2 regions of the Priestia sp. SIMBA_032 genome follow, and region 2 is predicted to be linked to the other one. Evidence: riboswitches for the same ligand, from Rfam matches in the RefSeq annotation. Region 2 holds a riboswitch; the other holds the start of a gene.
The links. A riboswitch is a leader RNA that binds a small molecule or an ion and turns the genes downstream of it on or off. The one in region 2 is predicted to bind ZMP and ZTP.

Region 1: linked by a shared signal. The riboswitch ahead of SB717_RS11240 (phosphoglycerate dehydrogenase) and the one ahead of aimA (glutamate/serine transporter AimA) in region 2 are both predicted to bind ZMP and ZTP.

The regions. Positions count from the first base shown of each region.
Region 1 is NZ_JAWRXD010000003.1:205,838-218,534, reverse strand. It holds gene trhO (oxygen-dependent tRNA uridine(34) hydroxylase TrhO) at 1-744, shown strand, start outside; gene SB717_RS11270 (SMP-30/gluconolactonase/LRE family protein) at 947-1,804, shown strand; gene SB717_RS11265 (group I truncated hemoglobin) at 2,029-2,391, shown strand; gene hpaB (4-hydroxyphenylacetate 3-monooxygenase, oxygenase component) at 2,532-3,968, shown strand; gene SB717_RS11255 (DUF817 domain-containing protein) at 4,117-4,923, shown strand; gene SB717_RS11250 (tubby C-terminal domain-like protein) at 4,968-5,528, shown strand; gene htpG (molecular chaperone HtpG) at 5,559-7,436, opposite strand; ZMP/ZTP riboswitch at 7,647-7,725, shown strand; gene SB717_RS11240 (phosphoglycerate dehydrogenase) at 7,894-9,093, shown strand; gene SB717_RS11235 (hypothetical protein) at 9,227-9,679, shown strand; gene SB717_RS11230 (hypothetical protein) at 10,511-10,660, shown strand; tRNA gene SB717_RS11225 (tRNA-Ala) at 10,778-10,849, opposite strand; gene SB717_RS11220 (HD domain-containing protein) at 10,956-11,504, opposite strand; gene SB717_RS11215 (GH25 family lysozyme) at 11,730-12,697, shown strand, end outside.
Region 2 is NZ_JAWRXD010000001.1:1,000,520-1,013,216, reverse strand. It holds gene SB717_RS05050 (alanine/glycine:cation symporter family protein) at 1-892, shown strand, start outside; gene SB717_RS05045 (sodium:solute symporter family protein) at 922-2,421, opposite strand; gene SB717_RS05040 (DUF3311 domain-containing protein) at 2,421-2,624, opposite strand; gene SB717_RS05035 (cupin domain-containing protein) at 2,980-3,579, opposite strand; ZMP/ZTP riboswitch at 3,965-4,043, shown strand; gene aimA (glutamate/serine transporter AimA) at 4,100-5,695, shown strand; gene SB717_RS05025 (hypothetical protein) at 5,868-6,167, shown strand; gene SB717_RS05020 (DUF5105 domain-containing protein) at 6,119-6,922, shown strand; gene SB717_RS05015 (acyl-CoA thioesterase) at 7,074-7,583, shown strand; gene ppc (phosphoenolpyruvate carboxylase) at 7,766-10,534, shown strand; gene SB717_RS05005 (hypothetical protein) at 10,753-11,196, shown strand; gene SB717_RS05000 (hypothetical protein) at 11,193-11,342, shown strand; gene SB717_RS04995 (aromatic ring-hydroxylating dioxygenase subunit alpha) at 11,588-12,595, shown strand; gene SB717_RS04990 (ABC transporter permease) at 12,626-12,697, opposite strand, start outside.

The DNA of each region.
Region 1 (12,697 bases), on a different contig from region 2:
GTATTTAAAATAGACGAAGCAGATGAACATGCGTTCAAAAAAATGCACGTACGTCATCGCAAAGAATTAGTCACTCTTCGTTTAGAAGAAGACGTGAATCCTCTTCGCGTAACGGGTAATTACTTAAGCCCAAAAGAATTTTATCAAGCGATGCAAGATGAGAATACGGTCGTAATCGATGCACGAAACGATTATGAATACGATCTAGGTCACTTCCGAGGAGCTGTTCGTCCGGATATTCGAAACTTCCGTGAGCTTCCTGAATGGATTCGCGACAACAAAGATCAGTTTGAAGATAAAAAAATCTTAACGTACTGTACAGGCGGTATTCGCTGTGAAAAATTCTCTGGATGGCTTCTTGAAGAAGGTTTTGAGGATGTAAGCCAGCTTCACGGAGGTATCGTAACATACGGAAAAGATCCGGAAGTACAAGGTGAACTATGGGACGGCCAGTGCTATGTATTTGATGAGCGCATCAGCGTACCAGTTAATCAAAAAGAACATGTGATTGTCGGGAAGGATCATTTTACCGGCGAGCCTTGTGAACGCTATGTTAACTGTGCAAACCCAGAATGCAATAAGAAAATCTTAGCTTCTGAAGAAAACGAACACAAATATTTACGCGCTTGCTCGCATGAATGCCGAGTAAGTCCTCGTAACCGCTATGTAAAAGAACATGGTTTAACAGAAGAAGAGTTTGCAGCACGTGTTAAAGAGCTTGAAAAAGAACACGTAACTTTATAATAAAAAAACAGCACGCTATACACAGCGTGCTGTTTTTTTATGAAAAGATTCTCTCAGAACCTAGTGTTTAGAGAAGATCATATAACGGGTAGTTATAAAAAAAGGGAAGATATTCCTGTTTTTTTATTTAGTTAAAGAAGTATTTTTTTTAAAAGCGATTATAAAAAACAGTTGTACATAAAAACGACAAAGGAGCTTGAAAATGGAAGCGAAAATTGAAAAAAAGTACGATGGACGTTTGCTTGAAGGACCCCTATGGGATGAAGAAAATCAAAAATTAGTACTAGTAGACATCTTAGATAAAAAGCTTCTGACGTACGATCCAAAAACGACAACCTTAGAGGATATTGCTCTTCCTTCAGTCGTTACAAGCGTTTCTAAAACCAATCATTCAAAATTGATTGTCTCCACCCGTAATCAGCTGCTTTTAGTTGATAAAAACAAAAAGAACCATGAAGAGTATATCCGTTTAGATACTCTGGAACAAACCATGCGTTTTAATGATGGAAAATGTGATCCGTATAATCGCTTTTGGATCGGCACGATGAGTGAAGAAGATGAAGAAGGAAAAGCCCAGCTGTACGTAGTAGATGAAAAAGGTGTAATTAAGAGCGCTAAAGAAGGATTAAGCGTGTCAAACGGGCTAGCTTGGAATCGAACAGGAGACAAATTCTTTCTGGTTGATTCACCGAAAAATAAAATTATGTCTTATTCATTTTCTAAAGAAACAACAAGGCTCGAAGATGAAAAAGTGGTGATTGACCTTTCAGATATGGATGGGTTTCCTGATGGAATGACAATTGATGAACACGACCGATTATGGGTAGCGCTTTGGGGAGGTTCGAAAGTCATTTGTGTAGATCCAGATAAAGGAGAAATTATAGAATCTATTCATCTTCCTGTTTCCAATGTAACCTGCTGTACATTTGGAGGAGATGATTTAGAAACATTATTTATCACCACAGCTAAGGAAGAAGAAAAATACGAAGAAGCCGCCGGCTCTCTTTTTTCATGCCGAGTAGGAGTAAAAGGCGTGCCTGCTTATACTTACGTGTATTAGAGAAGCGCGTATCTAATGTCGCCATGCTTAAAGTCTGTTAACGATAGATAGTAAATGCAGCTTCTACAACTCCTGTGCACTGCGTTCATTCCCTTTACATTCTATTCTTTAGGAGGAAGAGGAATAAAATATGACGATAACGAATTTCCATAAAGAAGCCTTTTAAAGAATATGAACACTTCTATTGGGTAATAATGGGTAAAGGTACAAAAGGAGGAATTGTTTTGGAACAAACATTGTATGAAAAAGTGGGCGGACAAGAAGCTATTGAAAAAGTAGTTGATTATTTTTATTCTGAGCTCGTGTTAAAAGATGAAACGGTCAGTCACTTTTTTGAGCATACGGATATGGATAAACAGCGTCGACATCAAGCCAAGTTTATAAGCTTTGCCTTAGGTGGACCGAATCAATATTCAGGAAAGTCGATGGCCAAAGCACATGCAAATATGAATATTCAACCCGAACATTTTAATGCAATTGCTAAGCATCTTCACGATGCACTTGCTCACTTTAATGTTGAAGAGCCGGATATTGACCAAGCATTAAGTAAAGTTGAATCCTTAAGAAATGATATTCAATATAAATAAAGCATAAAAAAAGAAGGTTATTGTAACCTTCTTTTTTTATGCTCAAAGCTGTGATGTATGAAGGAAACATGGAAAAGACATCGTAATATGATAAAAATGCAATAGGTGAAAATATTTGTTGAAAGTCTGGGAGTGGGAGTATGTCAGCAATTAATGGAAAGCAATACGTAGAGAGAATTAATCAATTAAAAGCAAATGTATGGGTTGATGGCAAGCTCGTAACAGGCAATATATCAGAACATCCGGCTTTTAAAGGAGCCATTAACAGTCAAGCTAAGCTTTATGATCTTCAGCATGATAAAAAAATTAAAGCTATCATGACATACCAATCTCCGACTTCTAAGGAATTTGTTGGTACATCTTATTTACAACCTAAAACAAAAGAAGAGTTAAAAAAAAGACGAGAGATGACTCAGCAATGGGCGCAATTAACCCATGGTATGATGGGAAGAAGTCCAGATTATATGAATACCGTATTGATGGCTTTTGCATCCTCTGCAGAACTCCTGAGAGGAACAGAAAACTGCTTTCCTGAAAACATCATTTCTTATTATGAATATGTGAGAGAACACGACTTATCGCTCACTCATACATTCATCGATCCTCAAGTCAATCGAATCCAATTTTATTACGAGCAAAACGACGAACCGATAGCAGCAAAAATAGTTGATAAAAACAATGAGGGAATCGTTATCCAAGGAGCGAAATTGCTTGCTACACAGGGTGGAATGACGGATGAGCTACTCGTACTGTCTTCAGCCGGCATTCAAGGAAAAGAAAAAGGATTTGCTTTTTCGATTCCAAGTAATACAAAAGGAATTAAATTTATTTGTAGAGAATCATTTGCAGGAAAAGATTCGACGTTTGATTATCCATTAAGTTCTAGATTTGAAGAAATGGATACAATTGTTGTCTTTGACCATGTATTGGTACCGTGGAACCGCGTGTTTTTCTATGAGAATGTAGACGTATCAAATACATTCCTTGCTTCTAGTTCCTTCTCAGCCTTCGCTCTTCATCAAGTAACTTCAAGGAGAATTGTCAAAACAGAATTTGTATTAGGAATTGTACAATCTCTGATTGAAACCATTAACATTACGGACTATCCGCATGTGCGAGAAAAAGCCACGGAGCTTATTATTGCGTTAGAAACGATGAAAGCTCTCGTGATGAAAGCAGAAGAAGAAGCGGAAATTGATTCATGGGGCTACATGCGTCCGAATGAAACTACACTTCGTATTGCCGCAAATTTATTTTCAAAAACATATCCTACCTTTACAGAGATTATCCAGCTTTTAGGTGCAGGCGGACTAATGGCAATACCGACAGAAAATACGTGCCGCTCATTGCTTAAAGAAGATATTACGCGTTATTTGCAAGCTAAATCAAGAGGAGCAGAAGATCGAATTAAGCTTTTTCGACTAGCCTGGGATTTAATCATGAGTCCGTTTGGCACTAGAGAAACATTATATGAACGTTTTTTCTTTGGGGAGCCTGTACAATTAACTAGTTATCTGTACCTATCTTACGATAAAGAGCGCTATGTACAGAGAGTCACCGATTTTTTGAAAAGTTAACGGTGAAAACTGATCTCCGCTGGATACGATAGTTTAGTTACAAAAATAGCGGAGATGCTTATTGAATAAATTTGAAAAATCTGCAATAATTTTCAGGTAATCATTTCCGTGAAAATACGAAGGAATACTATAAAGATAGGATGTTACAATGAAACAATTAATCTATTTTGGTTTAGAACAAGGAAAATCTTGTGTTTTTCCTGTTATTATTTTTCTTACATTGGCTATGACAAAAATAATTGAAGTACCGTCTATTTCTAGATATGACCTTATTTTATTAGTCTGTCTAGGAACTCAAATTTTAATGGTGATGTTTAAACGAGAAACGCTTGATGAAGTAAAAGTCATCGCAGTATTTCATTTAATTGGACTAGCGTTAGAACTCTACAAAGTTCATATGGGCTCATGGAGCTATCCGGAAAAAGCTTTCACTAAAGTCTGGGGAGTTCCGCTGTACAGCGGATTTATGTATGCTAGTGTAGCCAGCTACATGTGCCAAGTGTGGAGAAGGCTTGAATTAAAGCTTACGAACTGGCCTTCTACATGGATTGTCAGTATACTAAGTGCGGCTATTTACCTTAACTTTTTCACGCATCATTTCATTTACGACTTCCGCTGGTTTTTAAAACTTTTTACTTTAGTTATTTTTTATCGAACTTTTGTGTATTTTACGGTTAACAAACGTACATATCGCATGCCTTTAGTATTGTCTTTTGTACTGATTGGCTTTTTCATTTGGATCGCTGAAAATATCGCAACATTTTTCGGAGCATGGCAGTATCCAGATCAACAGCAGCAGTGGACAATGGTTCATATAAGTAAAATTAGCTCTTGGCTTCTTCTTGTGATTGTTAGTTTCTTGATTGTTGCTTTACTAAAGCATTTAAAAGAAAATCAAAGCCAATTTAAACAAAGGAAGAAATCAAAAGAAACAAACGAAATATATGAAAGATAGAAACATAACTATGTACACGCTGTTAATAATTTTTGGAGGCTTATATGCAAGAATATATTTTTCATCTTCCCCATTTTAAATCAGCGGGGAAGACCGTAGCAGTTAAAAATGAAAATGGAGAAAATGTCGGACAAATTAAGAGAGCGCATAAAAATATGTGGACTAAAAGTATTGATTTTTTAACTCGTGATGGACTTCCAGTTTTAGATTCTATTTCTTGGTTTCCTATCTTCTCCTGCGGCTTAAAGGTACATTTACAAGTTCAATGGGAAGGAAGAACGGTGCTTATTGATCATGTGGAAAAACACCGGTGGGTGATAAAAGAAAATGGAAAAACAGTGGGGTATCTATTAGGTAAAGGAATAATTAAAAACGAAGGGAAACAAGAAATTAGATGGGGAAATAACGTCTACATGTTAAGCAGTAATGAAGCCATAGAGGAGGCGTGTATTTTTAATCAAAAAAGAGAAAAAGTCGCAGAGTTTAAATCAGACCTTTTTCATTTTAAAGAAGGCAAACACTCAATAAGAGTAATAGAAGAACTGCCGGTACCCATTTTTATCGCTTCTTACTATATAACTACTTTTATTATGTCATACATATAATCAGGCGCAGAGTGATTCTGCGCCTGATTTTTATATCATGATTTTACAAATATCATTTGTGAATTCAACGGGATCACTAATAGATAAGCCTTCAATTAAAAGAGCCTGGTTATATAATAGATTTGTATAAAGGTCTAATTTCGCTTTATCATTTTCAAGTGCATCTTTTAAAGAAGCGAACACATCGTGATTTACGTTAATTTCTAGCACTTTTTCTGCTTTTACATGCTGATTGTCAGGCATAGTACTTAAAATTTTCTCCATTTCAATCGTTACTTCACCATCAGCTGATAAGCAAACGGGATGTGTTTTTAAACGTTTAGACGCGCGGACATCTCCTACTTTTCCCGCCAAAGCTTTTTTCATATAGTCAAATAGCTCTTTGTTTTCTCTTTCCTCAGACTCATTGAGCTGTTCTTCCTCTGCTTCAATCCCTAAGTCACTGCTTGAAACAGATTTAAATTCTTTTTCTTCGTACGTCATTAACATTTTAATCGCAAATTCATCGATATCTTCTGTAAAATACAGAATTTCGTACCCTTTATCTGCAACCAATTCTGCTTGAGGAAGCTTTTCAATTCGTTCGTACGATTCGCCTGATGCATAATAAATATACTTTTGATCCTCAGGCATGCGCGATACGTACTCGCCTAATGTCACTAGCTTTTTCTCTGTAGAAGAATAGAATAAAAGCAGGTCTTTTAACACGTCTTTGTTGCTGCCAAAGTCACTGTAAACGCCGTACTTCAGCTGACGGCCAAATGATTCATAAAACTTCTCGTACTTTTCACGTTCGTTTTTAAGCAAGCTTTTTAATTCATTTTTGATTTTCTTGCCGATGTTTTTGGCAATCAGCTGAAGCTGGCGGTCTTGCTGCAAAATTTCACGTGAAATATTAAGAGATAAATCTTCAGAATCTACCATACCTTTTACAAAGCTAAAGTAATCTGGAAGAAGATCTGCACATTTATTCATAATTAAGACACCGTTTGAATACAGTTCAAGTCCTTTTTCAAATTCTTTTGAGTAGTAGTCAAACGGACTATTTTCTGGAATAAATAAAATGGCATTGTAGCGAATCGTTCCATCCACATTAATGTGAAGGTGAGTGAGCGGTTTATCAAATCCGTAGCGCTTTTCTGAATAAAACTGCTCATAGTCTTCTGAAGTCAATTCATTTTTGTTTTTCTTCCAGATCGGTACCATACTGTTGATAACTTGTTCTTCGGTATAATCTTCTAGCTCGTTATCCGCGTCTTCTTTAGGACGTTTTTCCGTTATGTCCATTTTAATCGGGTAGCGAATAAAGTCTGAATACTTTTTAATGATCTCTTTTAAACGATACTCTTCTAGATACTCATCATATGTTTCATCTTCTGTATTTTCTTTAATTTTTAAAATGATTTGAGTTCCGACCGTTTCTTTTTCGCAAGGTTCAATTGTATAGCCATCAGCACCAGTAGATTCCCATTTATAGGCTTTATCGCTGCCTAAAGCTTTACTAATCACCGTTACGACATCTGCTACCATAAACGCTGCGTAAAACCCAACGCCGAATTGGCCGATAATCGTGTGCCCGTCCTTTGTTTCATTTTCGTTTTTAAACGCAAGAGAACCGCTTCTCGCAATTGTGCCCAAGCTGCTTTCAAGCTCTTCTTGCGTCATGCCAATTCCAGTATCCGTAATGGTTAAGGTACGGTTAGCTTTATCTGGTGTTACTTTTATGTAGTAGCTTTCTTTGTTAAAATGCAAGGAGTCGTCTGTTAAGGCTTTGTAATAAATTTTATCGATTGCATCACTTGAATTTGATAGAAGTTCTCTCAAAAATACTTCTTTTTGAGAATAGATGGAATTAATCATCATCTCTAATAATCGCTTTGATTCAGCTTTGAATTCTTTTTTTGACATAAGAAGTTCTCCTTTCCAAATAGGGCTTATAAAATAATTAGCACTTGAGTTGATAGAGTGCTAATCACTCTTCTTATTTAACATGTATTGGGGTGTTTGTCAATATATTAGGAGATTTACCAAAGAGATTAAAAATTAGACTGAAAAAAGCAAACTTTTAAAAAAAGGTTGAACGTTCTGAAAGAGTTTGCTAGAATATACTTAATTTCAAAGACTATATGTGACTGGCGAAACGCGGATAACCGTGAGGAAGCATATAGTGACGTAGCCGTTCGCCTGGGCAGAGGTAAGGGATTAATACATATCTCTTACCTCTTTCTGTTTAGGGGGAGAGGATATAGAAGTTATCAGACATGTAGGCTAAAAAACCAGACTTTTAAAAAAATTAAAAATGAAGTTCCTTTATCCAAAGGTAAAAACATGTAAAACTACGATGATAATCAGAGGAGAGTACAAAATGAGCACATTAACATTGGAAAAAGTACAAACAATCAAAACATTAAACAACATTGCACAAAAAGGTCTAAATGTTTTTAATCAAGAAGGTTATCAAATTGACAACGACAGCGAAAATCCAGATGCTATTGTCGTGCGTAGCTTTAACATGCACAGCATGACATTTGACCAAAATTTAAAAGCTATTGCACGAGCTGGAGCAGGGGTTAATAATATACCAGTGGACGCTTGCACGGAGCAAGGTATCGTTGTATTTAATACGCCGGGAGCTAATGCAAACGCAGTAAAAGAAATGGTTTTAACTACAATTATGGCTTCTTCTCGTAACTTATTTGCTGGAGTTGAATGGACAAAAGGATTAGATGGCCAAGGTGATCAAATTCCTAAGCTAGTTGAAGCAGGTAAAAAACAGTTTGTTGGAAAAGAAATCAAAGGCAAAACATTAGGCGTTATTGGTTTAGGTGCGATTGGTGCTCTTGTAGCAAACGATGCGCTTGATTTAGATATGGACGTAATTGGTTTTGATCCATTCATTTCTGTTAATACAGCTTGGAATTTGTCTCGCAACGTACAGCGTGCCATGTCTCTAGAAGAACTATTTGCAGCATCTGACTATATTACGGTTCACGTTCCATTAACGGACGATACAAAAGGTGTTTTCAATAAAGAAACGTTTAGCATCATGAAACCGGATGTTCATATCTTGAACTTCTCACGCGGTGAGCTTGTAAACGAAGAAGATATGAAAGCTGCTCTTGAAAGTGGAAAAGTTGGTCGATACATTACAGATTTCCCAAATCAAAATGTCTTAAACATGAAAAATGTTGTGCCAATTCCTCACTTAGGGGCATCAACTCAAGAATCAGAAGAAAACTGTGCGGTAATGGCAGCACGTCAAGTGAAAAATTTCTTAGAAACAGGAAACGTTAAAAATTCAGTAAACTTCCCGAATGCATCTCTTCCTTACACTGGGAAAAAACGCGTAGCTGCTTTCCATCACAACGTGCCGAATATGGTAGGACAACTTACGCAAGTATTCTCAAACTATAATTTAAACATCGCAGATATGGTGAACAGAAGCCGCGGTGAATATGCGTATACAATGATCGATATTGACAATCAAGTAAGTGACGAGATTGTGCCTGAGCTAGAAGAAAAAATCGGTCAAATTGAAGGAATTATTACAAGTCGTATTATCTAATTTGGTTCCCGTCATATTTTAGTGTTACAGCCCTAACTTAGAAAAGTTAGGGCCGTTTTTACATGGTGTTTATCTTCATATCGTTTCCTTCATTCCCATAGCATATAGAAATACCTTTAAAGAGGTGAACGTTTTGTCAGGAGAACTGATAGGAATTTTGATAGGGTCGCTCATCGCGCTGGCAGGAACATTCATTACGTCTGTCGTAGCTATAGTGATGTCGAAAGAGCAATACAAACAAGAGCTTCGCAAAGCATTTATCCAAAAGAAAGTTGATGCCTATACCCATGTGTGTCAAGTTATTCTAGCTATAAAAAACGATTTACTTACAAAAACTGTTTCTTCAGCTGGCTTAAATTGGACGGCTCAATCTATTAACAAACTAGCAGATGTGTGTATTACGGAAGGGCTATGGATCGATGAAGAAGACAGCAAAAAGCTGGAGGTTCTGCAGAAGCAGCTTTCAAAGTTTGTATTTGATGAAATAGAACTGTCTAGACAAGATATTCTCACAGCCTGTTATGAAATTGTTGAATATTGCGAAAAAAAGGTAAGGATTCTTCATTTTATGACTACAAAAGAATAGGTGATTACTACTTTAAGAAGTGATAGTAGAAGTATTAAAAAAGCATCGGTCTTAACGATTGTATGAGAAGTGTATGAGCTATTTCATATTTAATACAGTTCTTAACAAACAGTAAGTGTTTATGAAAAGAACTTTGCAGCAGCATACAAAGTTCTTTTTTTCGTTCAATTGTGGATATAACTAAAGAAAAACAAAGCAAGCAAAAGGGTAATTCCAACTACACAAGCCACTTGAATGGTATTTAAGGATGTTGATAACCAAGGGATTAAAGGGATAATACATAAAACTAAGCTACCTAGTACAATAGCAAAACGAATAACAAAGACGACTGTTATAGAACGAATGCCACATACAGCTGATATACTAATCACTTCTTTGTAGAATGAAATAACTTTTTTGTCCAGGGTTAAGCATGCTTAACATCTCACGTTAATGTCTACATTCACATTATCTTAAGTTTCAATTCATACTGGCTTCATATAAATTAATCATACTGAATGTATTAATGAAAGATATGAGGTGGAACAATGTTAAAAAAGCTTTTTAAACTACTTACACAAGAAACCGAGATATCTAAAGATAAAGAAGTAGATCTCCACGAAGAGAACGATTTTAACGAAGTTTGTGATGATCATTTCATTATAGATGAGTATTAGAAACCCTATAAAATGCTGCGAAATTTAAAGAATTGATTGAGTATATCCGTATAACCAGTAATTGCACAAGGGTCGTAAAGGTATACTTTTACGGCCGATTAATATTGATAAATTGCTTTTCACATGAAACAATGTGAAAAAAATGGGCATCCTAGAAGTAAAAGGAGGGGATAGAATGGGCAAAGAACCAAATGATGAAACAAGTGAAGGGCTGAATCAGCTTTTTGAAATCATCAATGCAAAAGGCGACGAGGGCGAACTTAGAGAAATTGTCAGCAGGAGCAGTGAAAAGAATAATCATAAAAATCATGAGGATCAATCGTAAAAAGAAAATAAAAAACCTCTTCATGGAAATCATGAAGAGGTTAGATGAAATAGTATTGCAACCATTCCATCCCGCAGAGTTTTAAAGTGTTTTAAACTCTTGATACGACTGGTTTTATGGAACTGATGGGATTCGAACCCACGACCCCTTGTCTGCCAGACAAGTATTCTCCCACTGAACTACAGTCCCGATTATGTAGAGCCTTTATTGCGTGTTGACTCTACTATATTTTAATACGTATGCCGCGCGTTCGCAATAGTTATTTTCAGTGTTTTCTAATTTCTTCATATGAATATTAACTTCTAAAAAAATCATTTACTTCTTGTTTATACGTATAAAAAAAACTTGGAATTTGGCTTGGTTCCAATCCTTGTGCAGCGTATTTGCTGATGGATTCGTAGTACCATTTCTGCTTCTCGAATCCTCTTTTAAAGCTATTCCAAATCGTATCTCCTTGCTGATCGTAGCTTTCTTTTAAAGATCGTAAATTGTCTAATTTATCTGCTACAATTAAAGATTTCACTTCAAGAGAACCAGTTTTAACGATTTGAATTGTATGCTCTTTACGTTCTTCCCAGCTTTTTGATTTGTCTTCTGTATGAGCTTCAACAATCTCTGCTACCTCTAAGCCAAATCTTTGTACAATTTCTTCAAGTGTTACACTTGTATCTTCTACAGCATCATGCAGATAAGCTGCTGCAATTACTTCTTCACTAAAACCTGCTTTTTCTAAAATATTACCTACGTTAATAGGATGAACAATATAAGGTGTATCGGACAGCTTGCGCATTTGGCCGCTATGAGCGTGTTCTGCATATCTACGTGCTTCTTTTATTAAAGACATCATATTCCTCCACTTTTTATCCAGTATATCTTCATATTATTAGTATAAACGAATATAGCTTTCCTCACTTTATAAAATTGCACAAATTCATTTCTTATAATAAGGGAAGGCTACCAAAATCCCTTCTTATTGTAGTTTTTTTATAAAGCCTAATATCTATTTAATAGGCCTGTATCAGTTGCCATTTCCTTTTTTATTCATAGTTTGTATGAAGGAGTGATAGCAATGCAAAACCGTAATAATCAAAATATTAAGGTCATTGATGTTTCTCATCACAACGGAACAATTGATTGGGCAAAAGTGGCGTCGGATGGTGTAAAAGGCGCGTATATTAAATTAACAGAAGGCACAACCTTCTTAGATAAAAAATCATATGATAATTATATAGGTGCAAAAAATGCAGGTCTACGTGTAGGCTTTTATCACTTTGCTCATGTTGATAATGATCCCATTGCAGAAGTTAATTTCTTTTTAAATAAATTAGGCAGCATGAAGGTTGATTTGCCTCATTGCTTAGATTTGGAAGAAAATAAAGGGAAAACAAAAGCGCAGGTCACAGCCTTTGCAGTTAGATGGATGGAGTATATTGAAAGGAAAACAAGCATTACGCCTATTCTTTATACGGGTTATAGTTTTATTAAATCCAATTTTACAAGCGCTGTAGCAAAATATCCGTTATGGGTAGCCCGTTACAGTGGAAGTAACCGTTCTAAGGGATTTGCTAATCCAGGGAATACAGCCATTTGGAATAGATGGGCTATGTTTCAATATACAGATCAAGGAAAGGTAAAAGGAATTAACGGAAATGTTGATATTAATGAAATGGATTTAGATTTTTTTAATAGTATCAATACAGGCATTACAGTAGTGGAAAATAATAAACCCTCAGCGCAATTGCAGCAAGGTGATAGCGGACTAGCTGTAAAAGAATTGCAGCAAAACTTAATTAGATTAGGATTTGAACTTTCCCAGCAAGGAACCGATGGTCAATACGGCAGCGAAACTATTGCAGCTGTTAAAGCTCTTCAAGAAAAGTATGGATTAACGTCAACTGGAAAAGCTGATGAGAAAACATTAGCTAAAATGATGGAATTGCTTAAGGGTGTAAGTAATCCTGTCGAAGAATCATTACCAAAGGTTACTTCACTCGGAGATAAATATGCTTTTCAAGTAAAAGCGAAGAAGGATATTGG
Region 2 (12,697 bases):
CCGCTTGCTGATTGGGATTATTATGACAGTTATATTTGCGGCAATTATTTTTGGCGGGATCAAACGCATCGCCAAGATATCGGAATACATCGTTGTGGTATTAGCCGTTTTATACATTGGAATGGCTCTGTTCATTATCTTTAAAAATATTGATCAAATGCCTGCGGTTCTATCTCTAATTGTGAAAAATGCATTTGGGTTTGAACAGGCGCTTGGGGGATCGATTGGTGCAACGTTAATCAATGGAGTAAAGCGCGGACTGTTTTCCAATGAAGCAGGGATGGGAAGTGCTCCCAACGCGGCGGCAACTGCCGTGACGAGTCACCCAGTTAAACAAGGTCTTATCCAAGCATTTGGAGTCTTGACGGACACACTCGTGATTTGTACAAGCACAGCATTTATCGTTCTCTTATCCCCCGCCTATAAGCAGGGACTAAGCGGCATTGAATTAACGCAAGCTTCTCTTAGTACACATATCGGTTCTTGGGCATCAGGGTTTTTAGCTATCATGGTATTTCTATTTGCTTTTAGTACGTTAATTGGCAATTATTATTATGGAGAAACGAATATTGAATTTTTAAATTCAAATAAGATGTGGCTTTGGTCTTATCGTGTAGGTGTTTTAGCGATGGTTATTTTTGGGTCGGTCGCTCAGCTTCAGCTTGTATGGAATTTGGCAGACTTATTTATGGGGATGATGGTAGTGGTGAACTTAATTGCTATTTTTCTATTATCGAAAGTGGCGTTTTCTGCCTTGCATGACTATACTCAGCAGAAAAAGGAAGGGAAAAATCCAGTCTTTTATAAAGATGCGTTAGAAAATAATCAAAATATTGAATGCTGGGAAAGAGAATCAACTTCCTCCCCTTCTGAAAAAGAGAATATTATCTAAAAAAAGTTCAGCCAGTTGGCTGAACTTTTTTATGCGTTTTTCTTTAATTCAGTTTGCGTAGTGGCTTTAGAAAATAATGTTTCTTTCACGCCATTTGTTGCTGCTTTGGTTTTTGCAGCAAAGATTGGATTTAAAATAACAACTACAAGTAAGTTAGATAATAATCCCCAGAACCCTTCATAAAGACCAAATGAATTTCCTGTGGCATGAACGGTAAACGTTACAACCAGCCCCACTACTAATCCAGCAATCGTACTTTCTTTTGATTGATTTCTCCAAAACAGGCTGATAACAATAGCTGGGAAGATTTGTACCATGCCCGATACCCCTAGCAACTGTAGGGAAACAAGCGCTTGAGGGAATAATAAACCGAATAAAAGTGCCAGTCCAATAACAACAAAAACCATAGAACGAGTAACCATTGTTAATGTTTTACCCTGTACATTTGGATTAATTAAATCTCTAAATATATTATTTGCAAATAAGTTAGACGCTCCGATAGCCATGATAGAACATGGAATTAATGAAGCAAGAGCAATCGTTGCATAAGCTAAGCCTTGGCCAATGCCGCCATATGAATATTGAATCAAGGTTAATAATGCTAATCTAGGATCCGTTGTATCTTGAGGTAATACTTGATAAGCAATAAACCCTAAGAAGATGACTAGAATTAAAACAATATTGTAAAGAGGTAAGAAGACAGCATTTTTACGAAGCGAATCTGCACTTTTAGCAGTGAAAACACCTGTAGCAGCGTGGGCCCACATGAATAAAGCTAAAGCAGATACGAGTGATGCTGTAATAAACCATGGAATGCCTTTAGGTCCTTGTGTTGGGATCGTTAATAGCTGAGGTGCATCCTTTGCAACATTGTCGATCATGTTGCCCCAGCTTCCAAAATGCATAATTGGCAGAGAAACAACCATAAATAACATAATCGCCCATACTAAAATATCTTTAATAATTGCCGTATATGTGGGACCTTTAATTCCGCTGAAAAAGGTATAAAGAGCCACAAGAAAGAATGAAAGAATAACGACAGCTTTTACGTTAATGTAGCCAGTTCCTGCAACGCGAAGAGTATCTTGAATACCGCTAAGCTGAAGATCGATATATGGAATGAGCATCAATACACCTACTATAGCAATTAAAGAGGAGAGAAATTTACTGCTAAAACGTTCTCTAGCATAATCAGCAAGCGTAGTAAGTTTGTGCTTTTTAGCAACAGTCCAAAGCTTTGGAAGAAAAAAGTATGAAATTAAAAAGGCTAAAACAGAGTAAGGGATGGCAAAAAATGCGATGCTTCCTCCTTGATAAGCTGTACTTGTAAGACCTAGGAATGTATAAGCAGTATATAAATCTGCTCCTACTAAAAGCCAGACGAGCAGGCTTCCAAAACGTCTTCCCCCTACAGCCCACTCTTCAACGGAGCTTCTAGATGATTTGTCACGGCCCGCTATAAAGCCGATGGCGATAACGACAAGAACAATTGCTGATGTGATTAAAAGTGCGGTTAAATTTCCTTGCATTATTCAATGTCCCCCCAAGATTTTTGTAAACGATAAATGATAAATGTACACACGGGCGTTAAGAAGACCCATAAAAATAACCATAAATGCAAAATAGGTAACCCAAAAATAATTGGATGAATGTTATTTACAAAAGGTAAAAAAGCGAATTGAGCAATAAATGGAATGATGAATAAAATAAATATTATGAATTTTCTGTTCAATTTTTACTCCTCCTCTAAAATTTCTCTAACAATGTTCACTATGATAGCAAGTCTGACATAGTAAAGCAATAAGTTTTTTGAAAATTTCGTTATAAATTATGAAAATTTTTTTAGAAAAACAAAAAAAGGGCATGAGAAGAAGATGTTTGAAATAATTAGGGAAGAAAAAGCACGGGAGAACCTAAGCGCAGTTGCCTTTGAAGCAAAAAAAGAACGGAAAAGAAGAAAGTTAATTTTCTCGATGAGATAAAGTATATTGCTATTGCATCAAAGAAAAAGAATTTATATGTTCAAATAGAGATTTATAAAAGCTATAAAAACGAGCAAATAAAAAAACTAGACAATAAGTGCTTGTCTAGTTCCACCACTCTGTCAATGGTCCTTTGTCGCCATAAACAGGATCCGTTGTGGGAATAGGTACTTGTGCAATTTCATCAAATACGTGAGGGCGATCAGTTTGTTTTCCTGTTCGTAAGTTGTAATCCATGCCCTCTGGGTAAGCCCCAACCACTTTAAAATCAGCAGTTGACTGCAGACGCATATGCCCTGTACCTGCAGGGAGTACGAGTACATCCCCAGCATGCACCACGATATTTTCTCCCATATGTCCACCTAGTTTTAAACGCGCAGATCCGCTAATTACACCTAGTGCTTCATGAGAATTGCTGTGGTAATGGTGAAAATCATATATGCCGCCTACCCAGCTGTTTTTCCAGTTGTGAGAATTAAAAATGCTCTCTACTTTTTCTTTCTTACTAATAAATACGTGTTCATACAACAAAACTGGAAGACGAGGGTGATTTGGAATGGTTCCGTCGTCATCAAAATAAAGAACTTTTACATTTGCATAATTCATAAGCATCCCTCTAACAATCTTTTTTCGTAATTTTCCCTGTTTTTTGCTTGCGTAAACAGAGAAGTTTGCTCGAAGTACTTCATTCGTTGCGAAGTGCATGATATGTAGGTGTTAACGTTTTCCTAAAAGAAGTCTCCCACTTCAAGCGCAGCTAAGTGGTGGGCACTTCACTTTGGTATCTTTTCTTCATATTGTATATAAGTAAAGGGTCTAGTGCAAGAATTCTATGGATATATAGATGTTAATTCGTATTTTGTAAACGAATAATATATATTAGCATAACTTGTGGAAGGGGATTTTCTTGTGGGTTAAAAGAATCAAATGATAAGTAAAGTTAGGATTTTAGTTCATTTGTGTAATTAAAAAGAGGTTTTTAGAAGATAAATTTAGAATTTTACGAATAATTTATTATTTTTAAAAATTAATGTAAACATTTTTGTGTATTGAGTAATAGTAATGGATGTTATATACTGATAAAAAATATATTCCTATATGTGACTGGCGCAACATGGATGACCATGGGGGAGCATATAGCGTATAAGCCGCGCGCCTGGGCAAACACTTGAGAAAATTTCGCAAGTGTTTTTTTTATTTTCCTAGGGAAGAGGAGTAGATTTGGATGAGCAATATGCAAAGGAAGATGGGAACATTTGCTTTAACCATGACAGGCATAGGTTCAATTATCGGTTCAGGATGGCTGTTTGGAGCATGGAAAGCAGCTCAAATTGCAGGACCCGCGGCTATTTTTTCATGGGTTATTGGAATGGTGGTTATTTTGACCATTGCCCTGTCATATGCTGAACTGGGCGCGATGTTTCCACAAGCAGGGGGGATGGTTAAATATCCTCAGTATTCACACGGATCATTTATTGGGTTTTTGGCTGCTTGGGCTAACTGGATTTCAATCGCTTCAACGATAACAGTGGAGGCTATTGCATCTGTGCAATATATGAGTACGTGGCCGTGGAAATGGGCTCGCTGGACTCATGAATTAGTAGACAATGGCATTTTAACGTCCAAGGGGCTGGCAGTTGCGTCTTTGTTATTATTCGTTTATTTTTTTGTGAACTATTGGACGGTAAATCTCTTTGCTAAAGCAAACTCATTTATTACGATTGTTAAATTAATTATTCCTGGTTTAACAGCAGGGGCTTTATTTTTTGCTGGTTTTCATAGCGGTAACTTTTCAAGTGAGCATGGGGTTGCCCCTTATGGGTGGGCCAGTGTTTTAACGGCAGTGGCAACGTCAGGTATCGTGTTTGCATTTAATGGGTTTCAAAGTCCTGTAAATATGGCAGGAGAAGCAAAATCACCTAATAAATCGATTCCGGTAGCTGTAATTGGTTCAATTTTTATTGCTGGAATTGTATACATTATATTGCAAATTGTTTTTATCGGAGCAGTAAGTCCGTCATCTATTGCTGATGGATGGAATCATTTGAATTTTAATTCTCCTTTTGCTGATTTAGCGATTGCGCTTGGAATTAACTGGCTAACAATTGTGTTATACGCAGATGCATTTGTTTCTCCTTCCGGCACAGGTGCTACATATACGGCAACTACTTCTAGAATGTTATACGGGATGCAGCAAAATGGATATTTGCCAAAGATATTTGGTACTCTTCATCCACTTTACAATGTCCCGCGCCCAGCTATGTGGCTAAATTTAGCAGCCTGCTTTTTGTTTCTCTTTTTATTTAGAGGATGGGGTGTCTTAGCAGAAGTGATCTCAGTAGCGACGCTTATCTCTTATATTATGGGCCCTGTAGCGCTTATAACATTAAGAAAAACGGCTTCACACTTTTACCGTCCGTTTTATTTAAAAGGGGCATCAGTTATTGCGCCATGCGGCTTCGTTTTTGCTTCTTTGACGCTTTACTGGGCAAGGTGGCCACTTACAGGTGAAGTGATCTTTATCATGGCAATTGGCCTGCCAGTTTATTTTTATTACCAAGCGAAAAATAAATGGGTGGGCTTTAAAAAAGAATTTTTAACCGGGGCTTGGATGCTTATCTATTTAGCGTGCATGATTTTTATTTCCTACATAGGAAGCGAAAAATTCGGAGGCAAAAATATTTTGCCTTTCGGATGGGATATGCTAGTCATTGCTTGCGTATCATTAGCTTTTTATTACTGGGGAATTAAAAGTGGCAAACCTAACCGATATATGAAAGAAGCTGAACAAATCAATCAAGAGAATTTTCAATCTAAATAACTAAATAAAAAACACGAGCGGGTGCTCGTGTTTTTTATTTATGGAGAATTTAGACTTAGTTTTTATCAAAATATTGTAAAAAATATAGATTTTAAGGTTTAAGGATTTACACAGGGGAACCTTTATTTGGGATAAAGTTCTAAAAAAACAAAATAAAGGGGATTGGGCAGCTGTGAAAAAAATGAATGTTTTGGCTTTGGTTTTTGTACTTATGCTAGTATTAGCGGCTTGTAACAGTTCTAAGGAAACGGGAGGGTCTACTTCGGCTAAAAATAAGGCGATTGAAGCATCTATTGACAGCGCTTCTTATATTTTAGTAGATAGTGATGAAGGAGCTACGAGTGAAGAAAAAGGGCTGTTGAAAGTTGATTTGAAAGTGAAAATGTATCCAAAAACAGTATATCCTTATCGGACTACGACGGTGTGTATTTATATGAAGGAGATGAACAATTATCTCCAAAAACGGGAGTGAACAGTCGGGAACTTGGACTAGAAAGCAGTTCATCTGACAAGATTGGGGCTGGGAAGCAAAAAAAATTAACGTTCGTCTTTGAAGTTAAAAAAGATAAAAAGTACAAAATTGGGCTGCAGCCAACATCCTCTGATTATGATGAAGAAATCGACGAAGTAACATTAACACTGGATACGAAGAAATACGCAAAAAGCTATAATAAGCTGCAAGACCCAGAAAAAGCTCTGCAAGCTTACACTGAAGTTCTTTACTTAAACAAAGAAAATGTAGATTATGATAAATATGTAACCGCCGATAAAACAGCTGTCATAGAAGAACAGAAAAAAGCGTTTAACGAGGAATTAAAAGGCGCGTTTTCTAACAGTTTAACCGACAAAGCAAAAAAAGATTTTTTTAACATGTATAAAGACGTTTTAAAAGAAAAAGCAAGTGTAAAGACAAATGTGATTGCGAATGCAAATAATAAAGCTGTAGTAGAAGTGGAGTACACTACTGTTAATTTATCAGACTTATATTCATACGTATCGCAGCTTAAGCGAGCATATACAGATGAAACGAAAGATTACGATACAAAACACTCTGAAGAGTTTGTGGCTTCTAAATTCAAAGATATTGTAAATGAATTAGAAACGAAAGAAGGAAGTCGTCCCCTACGAATTTTTATGGTGAAAGAAGATGTAAAATGGACTGTGAAGTCAAGTGACCTATACAGTGACTCTTTAGGTAAAACGTTTGGATCAAGCTACATTCGATAGATAAAAAAGAGAAGAATTTTTCTTCTCTTTTTTGTTTTCTGTAAATAAATCAACGAGTTTTTTATAAAGCTAAATTTATCAAAATATGCTAGTATAGGTTCATTCATTCTTTTATTCTTATTATGATAGGCATCAATGGAGGTTCTTACTAATGAAAGCAAATTATTGTAAAGATACAAAGGCCGTTCGAACGAGCCGCATTTTCCCTAATGATATTAATAATCACAATACGTTATTTGGCGGAAAATTAATGAGTGATATTGATATGATTGCGTCCATTTCAGCTTATCGTCACAGTCGTACAGAGTGTGTGACGGCTTCAGCAGACTCTATTCACTTTCTGCACCCTATTACGCCTCAGGATTCTGTATGTTTGGAGTCATACGTATCATGGACAGGCCGTTCATCCATGGAAGTGTTTGTGAAAGTGATTAAAGAAAATTTAAAAACCGGGGAGCGTCAAATTGCAGCTACGTCATTTTTAACTTTTGTGGCAATGGATGATGATGGAAAGCCCCGCACAGTACCCGAGCTTATTCCAGAAACAGAAGAAGAAAAATACCTGTTTCAAACGGGGGCAGATCGCGCTGCCACGCGTAAACAAGTGCGTAAAAAAAGCAATGAACTAGCCTCAGTGTTGGATTTAGGACAACCTTGGTAATATAAAAAGACTGCAGTGCTTTGCGCTGCAGTCTTTTTGTATTTGATGAATTCTCCTCTCTTGAACGAGAGGAGGAAACAAAATTATATGAAATTTATTTTCGTTCATGGTAATATGAATTTAATATAATTTTCTAAAAAGTTTAAAAAGTAAAACATTTATAAAGAAAGGTGTCGTGTCTAATGATAACAGTAGAAGCAGCAGAAAGACAAAACAGCAGCACTGCCCTGCGCCGTGATGTAAAATTTCTCGGTCAATTGTTAGGGAAAGTTCTGGTTCACCAAGGTGGAGAAGAACTGCTCAACAAAGTAGAAAAAATACGCGAAGTGGCAAAATCACTTAGAGAAAACAAAGATGAAGCCATCTATAAAGAAATAAAAAATGAAATCGTTACTCTTGAACAGCCGATGCGCGAGCAGGTTATTCGGGCGTTTGCAGTTTATTTTCATTTAGTTAATATTGCAGAGCAAAATCATCGAATTCGGCGCAGACGGGAATATCAGCAGCAAGAAGATTCTATTATGCAGCCGGGCTCATTGGAAAGCGCCGTTGTTTCGCTTAAAAATAATGGCGTGGCGCCAGATGTAATTGCTAATTTGCTTCAAACTTTATCACTTGAGCTTATCATCACGGCACATCCAACAGAAGCCACTAGACGAAGTGTCCTTGATATTCATAAACGAATGGCTGAGCTTCTGAAAAACTTGGATAATCCAACGTTAACAAAACGTGAGCGTAAAGAAATTGAAGAAAGACTGTTTAGCGAAGTATTAATTTTATGGCAAACAAATGAACTGCGAGATCGCAAGCCAACCGTAATGGATGAAGTATCCAATGGATTATATTATTTTGATGAAACGTTATTTGAAGTGCTTCCTCAACTTCATCAGGAATTGGAGAATTCATTGCAGGAGAATTACCCCGAAGAAAATTGGAAAGTGCCTAATATTCTTCGATTTGGTTCATGGATTGGCGGAGACCGAGATGGAAATCCAAACGTAACTCCTAAAGTAACGTGGCAAACGCTTGTCAAACAAAGGAAGTTAGCTATTCGTAAATATAAAGAGTCGCTTACTCAATTGAGACAAAGGTTAAGTCAGTCTACAAAAAGAGTCGCAGTTTCAGATAATCTTCTTAATTCTATTAATCAAGAAATATCGCTGTTGCCTGAAAAAAAGCGATGGAGAATCAAACACGAAGTATATCGCTGCAAGCTTACGATTATGCTTCATAAATTAAATTTAGTTGGAGAGTCGGAAGCAGGTTATCAAAGGTCGGAAGAACTTTTACAAGATTTGTTTCTCATCAAAGATAGCTTGCAAAAGCACCAGCCTCAAGATTATCAGCTGAAAAGCTTGTGTAAATTAATTCGCCAAGTTGAGCTGTTTGGATTTCATTTAGCAACGCTTGATATCCGTAATCACAGCGGAGAACATGAAGCGGCAATCAAAGAAATTTTCCATGCTGTTTCTTTAGCTGAAGATTATTCAGCGTTAACAGAAGAGAAAAAAGTTGAGCTGCTAGGGAAAGTTCTTCAAGACCCAAGACCTGTGCTATCGTTTGTAGAGAATTACTCTAAAGAAACGCAGCAAGTAATTGAAGTATTTAACATGATACATCGAGCACATAAAGAATTTGGAGAAAGATCCATTGAAGTCTACTTAATCAGTATGACGCAGTCTGCAAGTGATTTGTTAGAAGTCATGGTACTTGCCAAAGAAGCGGGTATTTATCGTCTTCATGCAGATGGCCGCATTGAAAGCAAATTAAATATAGCTCCGCTGCTTGAAACAATCGATGATCTCACAGCAGGTCCTAAGATTATGGAACAGCTATTTCAATTAGATTTTTATCGAGAGCACTTAAGAAAACAGCAGGATTTGCAGGAAATCATGCTTGGCTACTCAGATGGAAGCAAAGATGGAGGAACGCTTACCGCTAATTGGAAGCTTTACAAAGCGCAGCAGGAAATTCACGATATGGCGAGGAAGTATCAAGTTCGTCTGAAGTTTTTCCATGGCCGAGGCGGCTCACTAGGCCGAGGAGGAGGCCCGTTAAACCGAAGTATTTTATCTCAGCCTGTTGAGACGCTAGGAGACGGTGTTAAAATTACAGAGCAAGGAGAAGTTCTTTCTTCTAGATACTCTTTATATGACATTGCTTACCGAAGCCTTGAGCAAGCGGTCTCAGCTCTTCTTACTGCGGCAGCAAATGTTTCTCAAGAAGCTGAACAATGCGATATTCGTACACATGAATGGGAAGAAACAATGGACGAGATTTCAACTGCTTCGTTACGTAAGTATCAAGAGCTTGTTTTCAAAGATCCAGACTTTTTAACCTACTTTAAACAAGCTACACCTCTTCCTGAGCTCGGGGCTTTAAATATTGGGTCACGTCCAATGAGTCGAAAAGGAAGTGATCGCTTTGAAGACTTGCGAGCAATTCCGTGGGTATTTGCATGGACGCAAAGCAGACAGCTGCTTCCAGCCTGGTACGCTGCAGGTACGGGCTTACAGCATTTAGTAGAGAAATCCGGAGATATACAGCTTCTTCAGCAAATGTATAAAGAATGGCCGTTTTTTCGCTCGACCGTCGATAACCTGCAAATGGCCTTAACAAAAGCAGATTTAATGGCAGCAAAAGAATACACAGAAATGGTACAAGACCCGGTTATTTCAGAGCGGATTTTTACCGCTATTAAAAAAGAGTATAACGTTACGAAAGAAATGATTCTTCAAATCACGGGGCAAAAAGAATTAATGGATCATCTTCCTACAATTAAAGAATCTATTAAATTACGAAATCCGTATGTGGACCCTCTAACCTTCTTGCAAGTTAAGGTTATTTCCAAGCTGCGTGAAGATGAGGCTGAAACGTTAGATGAAGAACTTTTAAAAGAAGCATTATTAACGATTAACGGTATTGCAGCAGGGTTGCGTAACACAGGCTGATGGATATCAAAAGACACCTCAAGAAAACAAAAGAGGTGTCTTTTGTTCATTCTTCTCACATAAAGAACTGCCTGTCAGTTTCCTCTCTTTTAAAGAGAACTTCCGTCTGTTAAATAGGCACTGAGAAAAATCAGTGATAAAATAGAAAAGAACTGGTAATATTCTACAAACGAGTGCTAGTGGTGGGGTAACTAGATTGAATATGGAGGACGAGGATAATGGTAAAAAATTCGCAAATCTTCATTGAAGCTGACTCCGAGAATTCTGTATTTATTGGACTGGAATTTTGTGAGTATACACAGAAAATGAATCCTACTTGTTTGTCCAAACAGCATATAAATGTGTTTATTCATCCTGAAGAACTCACTGTGGAATTTAAGAAAACAAAAAGTGATAGAACTATCGATGATTTCCATCTGATGCATATCGTTCCAGTTCATTCCTTTAATTATTTATTATGTTCGATTTCCCAAGGTATTGTTACGGACGTTCAGCTGAAAGCGGTCGGTCATCAAGGAGAAACGTTGTTTGAAGAAAGTCTTACATTGAAGTTTCATGAAAAAGCGACAGATTATGAAGAAACGCTCTCATTTTTCAAACATTTAAATCAAGAAATACAAAAACAGACGAAAAAATATACAGCCAGTTATATGAGCTCATGATAAAGAAAGCTGCGGTTTTAAAAACCGCAGCTTTTATTCGTTTAACCGAAAAAATTATGTTAGAGATGCTTACAAAGCAAGAGATTTTTCAGTGGGAAATTGATAAAGTGAAAATAAGAGAAATCAGTGGACAGAAAAGCTTTTAGCGGCTGGCCGCTCTTTATTCAATATGTAAGGGTTAGTATTGAGATTAAAAAAATAGCGATGAATGCGTATTGTCATTGTAGATGAAGTGCTAAGGTCGCTCTATCTGCAATCATGTAGAATCTTCGCGCGCTTATAGTCTGTTTTACGGAACGAAAAAGCTGCGGAATTAGAAGAACTCCTTCTATTTCTGCGGTTTTTTTTATAAACAAGAAATAAATTCACTTACCGTACGGAGGCGATGCAGATGATTAAAGATTTAGTATTGGCTAAGGAATGGCTGCCTGCAGCTTATTCACATGATTTAACAGATCAGCCCTTGCAAGTAACGATTTTAGAAGAGCGAGTTGCGCTTTTTCGCACAACTAATGCTATTAAAGCATTTAAAGATTTGTGCATCCATCGCGGTGCAGCGTTATCTCTTGGAAAAGTAGTAGATGATTGCATTGTGTGCCCTTATCACGGATGGAAATACGATGATGCCGGGGCTTGTGTGAAAATTCCTCAACAGCCGCCGGGAAGAGCTATTCCTTCAAAAGCAAAAGCACAGGTATATGATTGCGTTGAAAAGTACGGGATTATATGGGTGAGGATGAACAGCGAGGCAAATGATATTCCTCTTCCTCAGTATGACGAATACCTTACCCCTGGATTTAAAACGGTTTGCGCCAACCCTCATACTCTGAAGGCAGCAGCTCCTCGTGTCGTAGAAAACTTTTTAGATGTAAGCCATTTGGCTTTTGTTCACGAAGGAAGCCTTGGACACTCGGACTACGCGGAAATTCCTGATTATAAAGTATATTGGAAAGATAACCGGTACGTTTCTGATGAAATCGCTGTGTACGCAGATGCAGATGGTACGGGTAACTTTGCGACTATTTATTATACTTTTGAAATTCTTCGTCCTACCGTTGCGAGGTTGAAAAAAGTGAACTACGAAACGGGTGAAATCTTTTCGATGCTGTTTGCCGTTTTACCTGAAGAGGAAAGAAAGTCGACCGTCTTTGCATTGGTTTCTAGAAACTATTCATTTGATGCACCTGATCAATATTTCCGTGATTTTCAGCAGCTTATTATTGAACAAGATACGAGCATTGTAGAAAGTCAAAAACCGGAAGAGCTGCCGCTTGACTTACAAGCAGAGCTTCATTTGAATCCGGACCGACTGAGTATTGCCTATAGAAGATGGCTCGGTGATTTAGGAGTGACCTTTGGAAGTGACATAGGAACAAGATTAAAAAAAGCTGCTCAATAAAAAGAAGAAAGGAGTCTCCTTTCTTCTTTTTTATGTATGTTCACGGATAAGCTGCTGATAGCTATTAAAAAGGGTAGGATATGTTAAGCGGCTTAAGATGAC